DNA from 3 places in the Marinococcus halophilus genome. Region 3 is predicted to be linked to each of the others. Evidence: a T-box and tRNA genes for the amino acid it is inferred to sense, from the RefSeq annotation. Region 3 holds a T-box; the other regions hold tRNA genes.
What was found. The T-box of region 3 lies ahead of B5066_RS10215 (valine--tRNA ligase). A T-box ahead of a tRNA ligase gene usually reads a tRNA of that ligase, here a tRNA-Val.

Region 1: it encodes a tRNA-Val, which carries the amino acid that the T-box ahead of B5066_RS10215 (valine--tRNA ligase) is inferred to sense. The anticodon was not compared.
Region 2: it encodes a tRNA-Val, which carries the amino acid that the T-box ahead of B5066_RS10215 (valine--tRNA ligase) is inferred to sense. The anticodon was not compared.

What each region holds. Positions count from the first base shown of each region.
Region 1 covers NZ_FVZD01000006.1:2,034,835-2,039,025, forward strand. The annotation lists gene queG (tRNA epoxyqueuosine(34) reductase QueG) at 1-855, opposite strand, end outside; gene B5066_RS16410 (hypothetical protein) at 941-1,642, shown strand; tRNA gene B5066_RS16415 (tRNA-Leu) at 1,764-1,849, opposite strand; tRNA gene B5066_RS16420 (tRNA-Leu) at 1,864-1,953, opposite strand; tRNA gene B5066_RS16425 (tRNA-Cys) at 1,977-2,051, opposite strand; tRNA gene B5066_RS16430 (tRNA-Gly) at 2,086-2,160, opposite strand; tRNA gene B5066_RS16435 (tRNA-Gln) at 2,164-2,238, opposite strand; tRNA gene B5066_RS16440 (tRNA-His) at 2,249-2,324, opposite strand; tRNA gene B5066_RS16445 (tRNA-Trp) at 2,349-2,422, opposite strand; tRNA gene B5066_RS16450 (tRNA-Tyr) at 2,430-2,514, opposite strand; tRNA gene B5066_RS16455 (tRNA-Thr) at 2,520-2,595, opposite strand; tRNA gene B5066_RS16460 (tRNA-Phe) at 2,606-2,681, opposite strand; tRNA gene B5066_RS16465 (tRNA-Asp) at 2,786-2,861, opposite strand; tRNA gene B5066_RS16470 (tRNA-Met) at 2,865-2,941, opposite strand; tRNA gene B5066_RS16475 (tRNA-Val) at 2,954-3,029, opposite strand; tRNA gene B5066_RS16480 (tRNA-Glu) at 3,035-3,109, opposite strand; tRNA gene B5066_RS16485 (tRNA-Ser) at 3,127-3,217, opposite strand; tRNA gene B5066_RS16490 (tRNA-Asn) at 3,220-3,294, opposite strand; rRNA gene rrf (5S ribosomal RNA) at 3,309-3,425, opposite strand; rRNA gene B5066_RS16500 (23S ribosomal RNA) at 3,491-4,191, opposite strand, start outside.
Region 2 covers NZ_FVZD01000005.1:722,960-727,150, reverse strand. The annotation lists partial or broken rRNA gene B5066_RS16890 (16S ribosomal RNA) at 1-73, opposite strand, end outside; tRNA gene B5066_RS06050 (tRNA-Ile) at 277-353, opposite strand; tRNA gene B5066_RS06045 (tRNA-Gly) at 400-473, opposite strand; tRNA gene B5066_RS06040 (tRNA-Pro) at 481-557, opposite strand; tRNA gene B5066_RS06035 (tRNA-Arg) at 585-661, opposite strand; tRNA gene B5066_RS06030 (tRNA-Leu) at 668-755, opposite strand; tRNA gene B5066_RS06025 (tRNA-Leu) at 777-862, opposite strand; tRNA gene B5066_RS06020 (tRNA-Gln) at 870-944, opposite strand; tRNA gene B5066_RS06015 (tRNA-Asp) at 961-1,036, opposite strand; tRNA gene B5066_RS06010 (tRNA-Val) at 1,055-1,130, opposite strand; tRNA gene B5066_RS06005 (tRNA-Glu) at 1,136-1,210, opposite strand; tRNA gene B5066_RS06000 (tRNA-Ser) at 1,219-1,309, opposite strand; tRNA gene B5066_RS05995 (tRNA-Asn) at 1,312-1,386, opposite strand; gene B5066_RS05990 (SprT family protein) at 1,556-2,005, opposite strand; gene B5066_RS05985 (Tex family protein) at 2,063-4,191, opposite strand, start outside.
Region 3 covers NZ_FVZD01000006.1:819,525-823,715, forward strand. The annotation lists gene hemB (porphobilinogen synthase) at 1-142, shown strand, start outside; gene hemL (glutamate-1-semialdehyde 2,1-aminomutase) at 243-1,556, shown strand; T-box leader at 1,606-1,820, shown strand; gene B5066_RS10215 (valine--tRNA ligase) at 1,861-4,191, shown strand, end outside.

The sequences.
Region 1 (4,191 bases), 1.2 Mb from region 3:
TTTAAACTCCCGGTTAGAAATTGTTAATAACGGTTCGAGCAGTGGCTTCACTACTTCCGGCTCCGGTTCAAATTCCGGGTGGTTATGGAAATCTACCCCTTTATTTTCCGGACACACCTGCTGGCAGGTGTCGCATCCGTACAATCTATTGCCAAGCTTATGGCGGTAGCGCTCCGGCAGCGCTTCCTTCGTCTGCGTCAAATAGGCGATACACTTTTTCGCGTCAAGCTGGCCTCCCTGAATCAAAGCATCCGTGGGGCATAAATCCACACAGCGGTTGCATGTGCCGCATTGATCCATCAGCGGAGTATCCTCCGGCAGGTACAGCGTAGTAATCATTTCGCCTAAATAAACATACGAGCCGAATTCAGGGGTAATTATAGCGCAGTTTTTGCCGCTCCATCCAATGCCCGCACGCTCTGCCACTGCACGGTCCGATAATTCACCAGTGTCAACCATCGATTTACACTCTGCTCCCGGAACCGTTTCTTGTATGAAGGCCTCCAGTTGGTTTAATTTATCCCGCAGGACGTCATGGTAATCTTTACCCCAGGAAGCACGGCAAAACTGGCCTCTGCGTGCTCCAGGGCGATTCTTTGGTGCCTCCGGAAGCTTCGTGGGATATGCGAGGGCGATAGATATAATCGTTGTCGCTTCCGTCAGGAGAAGCTCAGGGTGCGTTCTTTTATCAATATCGTCTTCTTCAAAGCCGGACTGATAGTTCAGCCGCTGCTGTTCTTTCAGCCTTGCTTTTAAGGTTACAAAGGGGGAGGCAGAAGCAAAGCCTACTTTATCAATGCCGATAGATTCCGCAAATGCCTGAATTTCCTCTTTTAATTCCTGTGCCGTTCGCATGGACGGCCCTCCTTTATAAATCATTTCGCCGGAGTCTGTGAAAGTGGTATGATACATTATGAGCTAGACATGAAGGGGGATATATATGCTCAAAGACATTTCTATTTCTTCTGCTGTTTTTAAAATTATTCCTTCTTTTCAATGCGGCGTCAACATCTACCGCGACATTGTTATTGATGACTCCCCTGGAATGCTTCGGGGGCGCGTGGACTTCTTCCATAAACAAATCCAGATGGATCTGCTTGATCAGTCTGTCTATGACTATACAGGTGTTCGGCAGTGGCAACAAATATTAGAACAGGCAGGGCTTATTGACCGTTCGCTGCCACCTCTCCATGAACAGCTGTACAAAAATTTACAGGCAGATAATATCCCGCCTTCTGAGCATTCCAGTGAAGACCTCATTCATTTTTTTAATCTTCAGTATGAAACTCCGGTTATATTGATCGATGCAGATACTGTCTTCGATTATGTAAAAATCGGCTTCGGCGTAGAGCAGGACCAGCTTCAGATCACTGAAAACCATCTCCATCCGATGTACGGACAAATTATCGCCAAAGACCGCAAGAAAACATTGGCCTCATTAAGTGGACCAGGCCTGGACAGCAGAACCAGCCGTTCGACTACTACAGCAATACAATTAACCTTTATACGGCCACAGCTCTCCAATGATTCTGCTGCTGAACTTACTCAGGCAGTGGGAAATATGTTTACTCAAATTCACGGAGGCACCGTAGAAAGCCGTCTTCTGCGCGCAGCTTCTCCTGTTTGGGAGTTCTCCTTATAATTATAAAAAAAGTCTCTCCTTTTTAAAAAGGAAAGACTTTTTCTTTATATCCAGCTTTCGCATTTAAAATTAAACATAAAAATAACGCTTCTCTCTAGAAACGTTTTCCTGGCTCGTTAAATGGTAGCGAAGGTGGGACTCGAACCCACACGTCCAGAGGACACTTGATTTTGAGTCAAGCGCGTCTACCGGTTCCGCCACTTCGCCGTTCAACTAAAAAATGGTACCGAGGGCCGGACTCGAACCGGCACGGTTGATGACCAACCGCAGGATTTTAAGTCCTGTGTGTCTACCAATTCCACCACCCCGGCAGGCGTTTGCTTCTCTTTAATAATGGAGGCGGTACCCGGATTCGAACCGGGGGATAAGGGTTTTGCAGACCCGTGCCTTACCACTTGGCTATACCGCCATTCCAGAGAATGGCTTAATGCTTATGTTAATAATGGAGCGGAAGACGGGATTCGAACCCGCGACCCCCACCTTGGCAAGGTGGTGTTCTACCACTGAACTACTTCCGCAATTGGCTGGGCTAGCTGGATTCGAACCAGCGCATCACGGGACCAAAACCCGATGCCTTACCGCTTGGCTATAGCCCATTATCCAATATGGGGCGATTGGTGGGAATTGAACCCACGCGTGCCGGAACCACAATCCGGTGCGTTAACCACTTCGCCACAACCGCCATGTGAACATAACACATTAAAAATGGCAGGGGTAGTAGGAATCGAACCCACATTGGCGGTTTTGGAGACCGCTGTTTTGCCATTAAACTATACCCCTGTATAAGTGGTGGAGGGGGACGGATTCGAACCGCCGAACCCGAAGGAGCGGATTTACAGTCCGCCGCGTTTGGCCAACTTCGCTACCCCTCCACATATGGTGCCGGCCAGAGGACTTGAACCCCCAACCTACTGATTACAAGTCAGTTGCTCTACCAATTGAGCTAGACCGGCGTTTTTTGAATGGTGGCTCGAGACGGAATCGAACCGCCGACACGAGGATTTTCAGTCCACTGCTCTACCGACTGAGCTATCGAGCCACATTAGATATTGTTGCCATAAATTGATTCAATGAAGCAATTCGGAATAGACAACTGAAATTATACCTTATTCATTTTGTTTGTCAATACGAATAAAGGTAAAATGGCGGGCCTGACGGGATTTGAACCCGCGATCTCCTGCGTGACAGGCAGGCATGTTAACCACTACACCACAGGCCCTTTTGGTTGCGGGGGACGGATTTGAACCGACGACCTCCGGGTTATGAGCCCGACGAGCTACCAGACTGCTCTACCCCGCGATATAAAATATATGGTGGAGGATGACAGGATCGAACTGCCGACCCCCTGCTTGTAAGGCAGGTGCTCTCCCAGCTGAGCTAATCCTCCGTAAATGGTGACCCGTACGGGATTCGAACCCGTGTTACCGCCGTGAAAGGGCGGTGTCTTAACCACTTGACCAACGGGCCTCTGAAATAAATATGTATGGCGGAGAGCGAGGGATTCGAACCCTCGAGACGGGAATGCCGCCTACACGATTTCCAATCGTGCTCCTTCGGCCACTCGGACAGCTCTCCAGTGGCTCCGCAGGCAGGATTCGAACCTGCGACCAATCGGTTAACAGCCGATTGCTCTACCACTGAGCTACTGCGGAATATAATAAAAAAAGCCCGGCAGCGATCTACTTTCACGGGGGGAGAGCCCCCGGCTATCATCAACGCTGAAGAGCTTAACTTCCGTGTTCGGCATGGGAACGGGTGGGACCTCTTCGCTGTTGCCACCGGACCGGCCCGTCGGGCCCTGACAACCAAATACCGAGACCGCGGCCACCGCCGCGTATCGTGCTGAGCGTGGATAAGACTTCGACCGATTAGTATCCGTCCGCTGCACATGTCGCCATGCGTCCACGCCGGACCTATCTACCTCGTCATCTCCAAGGGGTCTTATCTCCGTAGAGGGGAAAGGTCATCTTAAGGGGGGCTTCATGCTTAGATGCTTTCAGCACTTATCCCGTCCACACGTAGCTACCCAGCAGTGCTCCTGGCGGAACAACTGGTACACCAGCGGTGTGTCCATCCCGGTCCTCTCGTACTAAGGACAGCTCCTTTCACCTTTCCTGCGCCCGCGACGGATAGGGACCGAACTGTCTCACGACGTTCTGAACCCAGCTCGCGTACCGCTTTAATGGGCGAACAGCCCAACCCTTGGGACCTACTTCAGCCCCAGGATGCGATGAGCCGACATCGAGGTGCCAAACCTCCCCGTCGATGTGAACTCTTGGGAGAGATTAGCCTGTTATCCCCAGGGTAGCTTTTATCCGTTGAGCGACGGCCCTTCCATGCGGTGCCGCCGGATCACTAAGCCCGACTTTCGTCCCTGCTCGACTTGTGGGTCTCGCAGTCAAGCTCCCTTGTGCCTTTGCACTCTGCGAATGATGTCCGACCATTCTGAGGGAACCATTGGGCGCCTCCGTTACTGTTTGGGAGGCGACCGCCCCAGTCAAACTGCCCACCTGACACGGTCCCGAGGCCGGATCACGGCCTGCGGTTAG
Region 2 (4,191 bases), on a different contig from region 3:
TCCCGCGCTCGACTTGCATGTATTAGGCACGCCGCCAGCGTTCGTCCTGAGCCAGGATCAAACTCTCCGTAAAAAGTTTGATGCTGTGGCATCAGTGATGCCCTAAAAAAGTGTTGCTTTTGATTGGGGCTCTGGCTTGTCTTTCCTTTTCAAAGAACGATCTGTCGCTCAAAAAAGCAACTTAAACAATTTAACACGGTGTGTTTTAACTGTCAACACTTTTTAAAGTGACAAATATATTATAACCTTTAAACAACTAAATGTCAATGGAAATAATGGTGGGCCTGAGTGGACTTGAACCACCGACCTCACGCTTATCAGGCGTGCGCTCTGACCAACTGAGCTACAGGCCCACAGGCACAAAAAAATAACTTAGAATTATTTATTTTTTTGTAGTAATGGAGCGGGTGATGGGAATCGAACCCACGACATCAGCTTGGAAGGCTGAGGTTTTACCACTAAACTACACCCGCAAATACATGGTCGGGAAGACAGGATTCGAACCTGCGACCCCTTGGTCCCAAACCAAGTGCTCTACCAAGCTGAGCTACTTCCCGCAGATGCTGCTGAAAAATATAAGTAAATGGTGCGCCTGAGAGGACTTGAACCCCTGGCCTTCTGATCCGTAGTCAGACGCTCTATCCAACTGAGCTACAGGCGCATATTATGGTGCGGTCGAGAGGACTTGAACCTCCACGGGATAAACTCCCACTAGGCCCTCAACCTAGCGCGTCTGCCGATTCCGCCACGACCGCGTACACCGATAATTTATATAATGGTGCGGGTGAAGGGACTTGAACCCCCACGTCACAAGGACACTAGATCCTAAATCTAGCGCGTCTGCCGATTCCGCCACACCCGCGTGTTGTTGGCTGGGCCAGCTGGATTCGAACCAGCGCATCACGGGACCAAAACCCGATGCCTTACCGCTTGGCTATGGCCCAATGTATTGGGTAAAAATGGCGGGCCTGACGGGATTTGAACCCGCGATCTCCTGCGTGACAGGCAGGCATGTTAACCACTACACCACAGGCCCTAAAGTATATAATGAAAATGGTGGAGGATGACAGGATCGAACTGCCGACCCCCTGCTTGTAAGGCAGGTGCTCTCCCAGCTGAGCTAATCCTCCGTAAATGGTGACCCGTACGGGATTCGAACCCGTGTTACCGCCGTGAAAGGGCGGTGTCTTAACCACTTGACCAACGGGCCAGAGTAAATGGCGGAGAAGGAGGGATTTGAACCCTCGCGCCGTTTACACGACCTACTCCCTTAGCAGGGGAGTCCCTTCAGCCACTTGGGTACTTCTCCAATGGCTCCGCAGGCAGGATTCGAACCTGCGACCAATCGGTTAACAGCCGATTGCTCTACCACTGAGCTACTGCGGAATGTGAGCATTTCTTTTTTTGAGACAAAGAAAATTCTACAAGATCTATTATGTAATGTCAATACGCTTTTGAAAGGGAATTTAAAGCTTTTTTTGCCACTTTTTGAAGCGCCCTCTCTCAAGCGACTTTTATAATGTATCACATCGAAAAAACGCTGGTCAAGGTTTTTCTATATTTTTTTTAATGTTCCTTTGCAGGCTGCGCAAACGTATCTTCGCGTGTCCAACTGCCTCGCTCTTTCAAATGAAATTTGGCAATTTCTGCAGGCGTACCGATAACGTTTTTTCTGCTTTACCCGGTATTGTTCCAAAGAGCGGCAGTGCCTAACTCCCCCCACATACTTCAGCAGTGTCCGGAAGTCGTTGTCTTTATGCTTATACCCTCTCCCTTCCAAGTGTAAATGATAATGGCATAATTCATGTTTTACAATATTAATTACTTCCTGCAGGCCATAACTTTCCATCGACTTTGGGTTCACTTCAATATTTCCTGTAGCAAGCACATACCTCCCTCCCGTAGTCCGCAGCCTTCGGTTAAACGATGCACTATGCTTAAAAGGCTTTTTAAATTCTTCTAGTGATATTCGCTTCGTTAAAGCTGTCAGTTCTTCATCAGACATTGTCTGCCTCCTTTAAAAAACAGAAGGCACGCGGCCCTCTGCTTCTCCAGTCTAGACTTAGTTTACCATCGTTAATGCTACCCGTCCCCGCTTCTGATCAATATCTTCCACCCAAACCGTAACTATTTCTCCTACCGACACCACCTCCATCGGATGTTTGATGAAACGATTGGCAAGCTTGGAAATATGCACAAGCCCATCTTCTTTGACACCTACATCAATGAATGCCCCAAAATCTACTACGTTACGGACCGTCCCCTGAAGCTCCATGCCCTTTTCCAGATCATCAAGGGTCATAATGCCTTTTTTCAGAAGCGGTTTCGAAAATGTATCACGAGGGTCCCGGTTCGGTCTCTTTAAATCCTCAATAATATCCTGCAGTGTAGGAACGCCTACTTCAAGTGCTTCAGCCAACTGAGATACCTGTTGGTTTTCCAGAGCCTCTTTCATTTCTTTTGTGCCCGCCTGCACTGCTTCAAGCTTCAGGTAGCTGAGCAGACGCTCTGCTGTCTGATAGCTCTCCGGATGAATGGCCGTACGATCGAATGGGTTTGCCGACTCCGGTACCCGCAAAAAGCCTGCTGCCTGTTCGTATGTTTTCGCCCCAAGTCTCGGAACCTTCTGCAGCTCCTTCCGGCTCGTAAATCCTTTAAGCTCCTCTCGCTGCTTGATCACATTGTTTGCGACTGCCTTGGAAAGACCCGCCACGTATTGAAGCAGGCTGCCCGAAGCACTGTTAACATCTACTCCTACCTGGTTCACTGCCGTTTCCACCACAAATGTCAGCGACTCATTTAATTTAGCCTGCGAAACGTCATGCTGGTACTGGCCGACCCCGATGGACTTCGGATCTATTTTCACGAGTTCTGCCAGAGGATCCTGAAGCCTGCGGGCAATAGAAGCAGCACTGCGCTCTTCTACCTGCAGTTCCGGAAATTCTTCACGCGCGACCTCTGAAGCAGAATAAACACTCGCTCCAGCCTCGTTTACAATAATATATGAAACATCCGCCTTCGTCTCCTCAACGACTCTGGCGATAAACTCTTCCGTTTCCCTCGAAGCTGTCCCGTTGCCAATAGCTATCACCTGTATTTCGTGCTTTTCAATTAAGGCGAACACCGTTTCCTTTGCTTCAGTTACTTTATTTCTTGGCGGAACCGGATAGATCACTCCCACCTCAAGCAGTCTTCCATTTCCGTCTACGACTGACAGCTTGCAGCCGGTACGGTAAGCTGGATCTACGCCCAGTACGATTTTCCCCTTCATCGGAGGCTGCAGCAGGAGATTACGAAGATTTTCGGAAAATACGGAGATGGCCTGAGTTTCTGCTTCCTCTGTTTTAGCTTTTCTCAGCTCCCGTTCCACTGCCGGTCCGATCAAACGTTTATAGCTGTCTTCGATCGCTTCGTTCAGCTGAGGAACAACAGGTGAGCCAAAGCGCTTTACTACCTTTTTCTCTATAGCGGATAAAATTCTTTCTTCCGGCGCTTGAAGGGAGATCTTCAGGATACCTTCACTTTCCCCGCGGTTCATGGCCAATACCCGGTGAGACGGGGCCTTGGCTAGCGCTTCTTCATGATCGTAGTACATGCTGTAAATGCCGCGTTCATCTTTCTTTTCATCTTTGGCTGCTGAATGAAGCCTGCCTTGTTTATAGCTGAGCTCACGGACGCTGCGGCGAATATCAGCATCGTCGGCAATCTGTTCAGAAATAATATGTCTTGCACCTTCAAGTGCTGCTGCTTCGTCCACTACTCCCGCCTCTTCATTAACATAAGCCTGCGCTTTTTCCTCCGGCATGCCTTCTTTCGGCTGGTCCATAAGCCATTCCGCTAACGGGGCAAGCCCTTTCTCTTTTGCTGTTGTTGCTTTCGTTCTTCTTTTCTGTTTGTAGGGGCGGTATAAGTCTTCCACTTCTTGAAGCTGCACGGCTTCGTTGATAGATTTTTTTAACTCCGGCGTTAACTTTTCCTGTTTATCAATCAGCCGCAGTACTTCTTCTTTACGCTCTGCTAACTGATTCGCATAATTCCAGGCCTGTTGAACGTCCCGAATGACTGTTTCGTCCGAGGCGCCTGTCTGTTCTTTACGATAACGGGCAATGAAAGGTACCGTGTTGCCCTCTTCAATCATATGTATAATGTTTGTGACATGTTTTTCCCGTATTTGAAGATTAGAAGCTATCC
Region 3 (4,191 bases):
AGCTGCTGCCCAAAACGGATGGGTAAATGAAAAAGATATAGTTATGGAAAAGCTGACCAGCATGAAGCGTGCCGGTGCGGACCTGATCGTAACCTACTTTGCCAAAGACGCTGTCCGTTATATGCGGGAAGACAGTAAATAATAAAAACAAGCTCTGGAATGTATTCAGTCCAGGGCTTGTTTTCGTTATAATAAGGACGGGAATAGCAACAAGATAACTTTAAGTATTCAGGAGGTATGACATGAAATCGTATCATAATTCAATACACGCACATGAACGCGCAAAGAAAGTAATGCCGGGCGGCGTCAGCAGCCCTGTGCGGACATATGAATCTGTCGGCCATCCGGCCGTTTATATGGACGAAGGCAAAGGTTCCCGCATTAAAGATATCGACGGAAACGAATACATTGACTATGTGATGTCCTGGGGACCGCTTCTTCTCGGGCATGCGAATGAACACGTGGTCGACAGCTTGAAGATCGTGGCTGAAAAGGGTACGAGCTTTGGAGCCTCGCACGTAACCGAAGCCGGCCTGGCAGAGCTTGTCGTTGACCGGGTACCATCTATTGAAGTAGTACGGATGGTAAATTCGGGCACGGAAGCGACCATGAGCGCTCTGCGCCTAGCCCGCGGATTTACCGGCCGGGATAAAATCGTGAAAATGGAAGGCTGTTACCACGGCCACGGGGATTCCCTTCTTATTCGAGCCGGCTCCGGTGTTGCTACGCTGGGGTTGCCGGACAGCCCGGGCGTCCCGGGCTCCATTGCCCAGAACACGCTGACGGTTCCGTACAACGATCTCGACAGCCTGCAAAAGGCATTCGACGAGTACGGTGACGAAATTGCCGGAGTTATCCTCGAGCCTGTTACCGGTAACATGGGCGTTGTCACCCCCGGAGAAGGGTTTTTGGAAGGCGTTCGTGACATTACGAACCAGTACGGAAGCCTGTTGATTTTTGATGAAGTTATGAGCGGCTTCCGGGTGGACTATAACAGTGCCCAGGGCCACTACGGCGTGACGCCTGATCTCACGTGCCTTGGAAAGGTCATTGGAGGCGGCCTTCCGGTGGGAGCCTACGGTGGCCGTGCCGATATTATGCAGCAGATTGCGCCGGACGGGCCTATCTATCAGGCAGGCACACTTTCCGGCAATCCACTGGCGATGACAGCCGGACTTGAAACGCTCAGGCAGGTGGACAAAAAAAGCTACGAAACGTTTCGTGCCCGTGCTGCCCAGCTTGAAGAAGGACTGAACCGAGCGGCTTCTAAACACGGTATCCCTCATCAAATTAACCGGGCCGGGGCAATGATCGGCTTGTTCTTTACCGATGAACCCGTTGTTGACTTTGCCTCTGCGAAAAAATCTGATTTAGGGATGTTCGCCCGTTATTTCCGTGGAATGATGGCAGAAGGCATCTCGCTTCCGCCTTCGCAGTTCGAAGGGCTGTTTTTATCGACAGAGCACAGTGAAGAAGACATCGAGCGGACCATTGATGCGGCTGACCGCGTCTTTGCAAGCCTGGCTGCAAATAAAGAACACGGGGAAGACAGTTGACGCATGGGTCTTCGTTTCGTAAAATAAAGACACTAAAGCAATATTAATAATAAAAGCAGAAACAGGGAGGAGTACGCACGCAGGTTCGTTGTACAGAAAAAGAATCCAGGGCTGAGAGATTCTTTAACAACCCGTGCGGAAAGTCGCCCTCGAGCTTCTTTTCTGAACGCATACAGTAAGAAAAGACGGTAACCGCCGTTATGGGAAAGTGCCTGCTTGGCAGCGGGTATTAAGGTGGTACCGCGAAAACTCTTCGTCCTTACTAGGGATGAGGAGTTTTTTTATGAGAAGAAAGGGGATTTGTATGGGAAAACAAGAAATGGAAATGGCGAAAAAGTATGATCCAAAAGAAACAGAGAACCGCTGGTATGAGTTTTGGAAAGAAACCGGCCAATTTGAAGCAGGCCAGACAGATGGCACCCCGTATACTATCGTTATTCCGCCGCCGAATGTGACCGGCCGGCTTCACCTCGGCCATGCGTGGGATACAACACTTCAAGATATTTTAATCCGCATGAAACGCATGCAGGGCTATGATGCTTTATGGCTCCCGGGGATGGACCATGCTGGTATCGCCACCCAGTCCAAAGTCGAGGCGCAGCTGAAGGAAGAAGGCACAAGCCGATATGAGCTCGGGCGGGAAGCGTTCCTCGAAAAAACGTGGGGGTGGAAAGAAGAATATGCAGATTTCATCCGCAGCCAGTGGGCCAAGCTCGGGCTGTCACTCGACTATTCGAGAGAGCGGTTCACGCTTGATAAAGGCCTGTCGGAAGCGGTGCGGGAAGTGTTTGTTTCATTGTATGAAAGAGACCTTATCTACCGGGGTGAATACATTATCAACTGGGACCCTGAAACGCAGACGGCACTTTCAGATATTGAAGTGGAATACAAAGAAGTACAGGGTCACTTTTACCATATGCGTTACCCGGTTAAAGGCGAAAACACCTCGATCGAAGTAGCGACGACCCGGCCGGAAACAATGCTCGGCGATACGGCAGTAGCCGTACACCCAGAGGACGGTCGTTATAAACACCTTATTGGTAAGACAGCCGTGCTCCCCGTGATTGGAAGAGAAATTCCGATCATCGCAGATGACTATGTAGACATGGATTTTGGTTCAGGGGCAGTGAAAATTACGCCTGCGCATGATCCGAATGATTTTGAAATGGGCAACCGCCATGATCTGCCGCGCGTGCTTGTGATGAATGAAGACGGCAGCATGAATGAAAATGCCGGCGTCTACGAAGGCATGGACCGCTTTGCCTGTCGTCGGCAGCTGACGAAGGATTTAAAGGCAGAGGGCATTCTGTTTGATATTGAAGAACATATGCACTCTGTCGGCCATTCCGAACGGAGCGGCGCCGTAGTTGAACCGTATCTTTCCACGCAGTGGTTTGTAAATATGGGGCCGCTTGCGGACCAGGCCGTAGAACTTCAGAAGAAGGAAGAAAAAGTCACCTTTGTGCCGGAACGCTTCGAAAAAACGTATCTGCAGTGGATGGAAAATATCCGGGACTGGTGTATTTCCCGACAGCTGTGGTGGGGGCACCGTATCCCGGCCTGGTATCATAAAGAAACAGGTGAAATTTATGTCGGGCGCACGGCACCGGAAAACCCAGAAGAGTGGAAGCAGGATGAGGACGTGCTTGATACCTGGTTCAGTTCGGCTTTATGGCCGTTTTCCACTATGGGCTGGCCGGAAAAAAGCACAGACTATACGCGCTATTACCCAACCAGTGCGCTTGTCACCGGCTACGATATTATTTTCTTCTGGGTGTCGCGGATGATTTTTCAGGGGCTGGAATTTACCGGAGAACGCCCGTTTGAGGACGTGCTTATTCACGGCCTGGTACGTGACAGCGAAGGACGGAAAATGAGTAAATCCCTCGGCAACGGGGTGGACCCGATGGATGTTATCGATCAGTACGGGGCGGACGCTCTGCGTTTTCTGCTCGCTACAGGCACAACGCCGGGCAATGATATTCGTTTCCAGTGGGAAAAAGTAGAGGCCAACTGGAATTTTGGCAATAAAATTTGGAACGCCGCCCGGTTTACGCTGATGAATGTGGAAGGGGTAACGGCAGAAGACATCGAGCTCAAAGGCACAAAAACGGTAGCAGATCGCTGGATTTTACACCGGCTGCAGGAAACAAAACAGAACGCCACCCAGCTGATGGAAAAATATGAGTTTGGCGAAGCCGGAAGGACGCTTTATAACTTTATTTGGGATGACCTCTGCGACTGGTATATCGAAATGGCTAAACTTCCACTGTACGGCGAAGCCGAACAGCCGAAACAAATGGCCCAGTCCGTGCTTGTTCATGTATTCGACCAGACGATGCGCATGCTTCACCCGATGATGCCATTTATTACAGAAGAAATTTGGCAGCACCTTCCTCACGAAGGGACGTCGATCATGAGTGCTTCCTGGCCGACAGCAGACCCTCAGCTGTTTGATGAGGAAGCGGTACGTGATATGGAATTAATTCAGGAGGTTATTCGTTCAGTCCGGAATACACGGGCGGAAATGAATGTTCCACCGAGTAAAGCAGTGCCGATGAGCCTGAAGCCGTCCAGCAGCCAGGTCTTGGAACGAATCGAACGGAGCCGGGACTATATTGTACGGTTCGGAAAC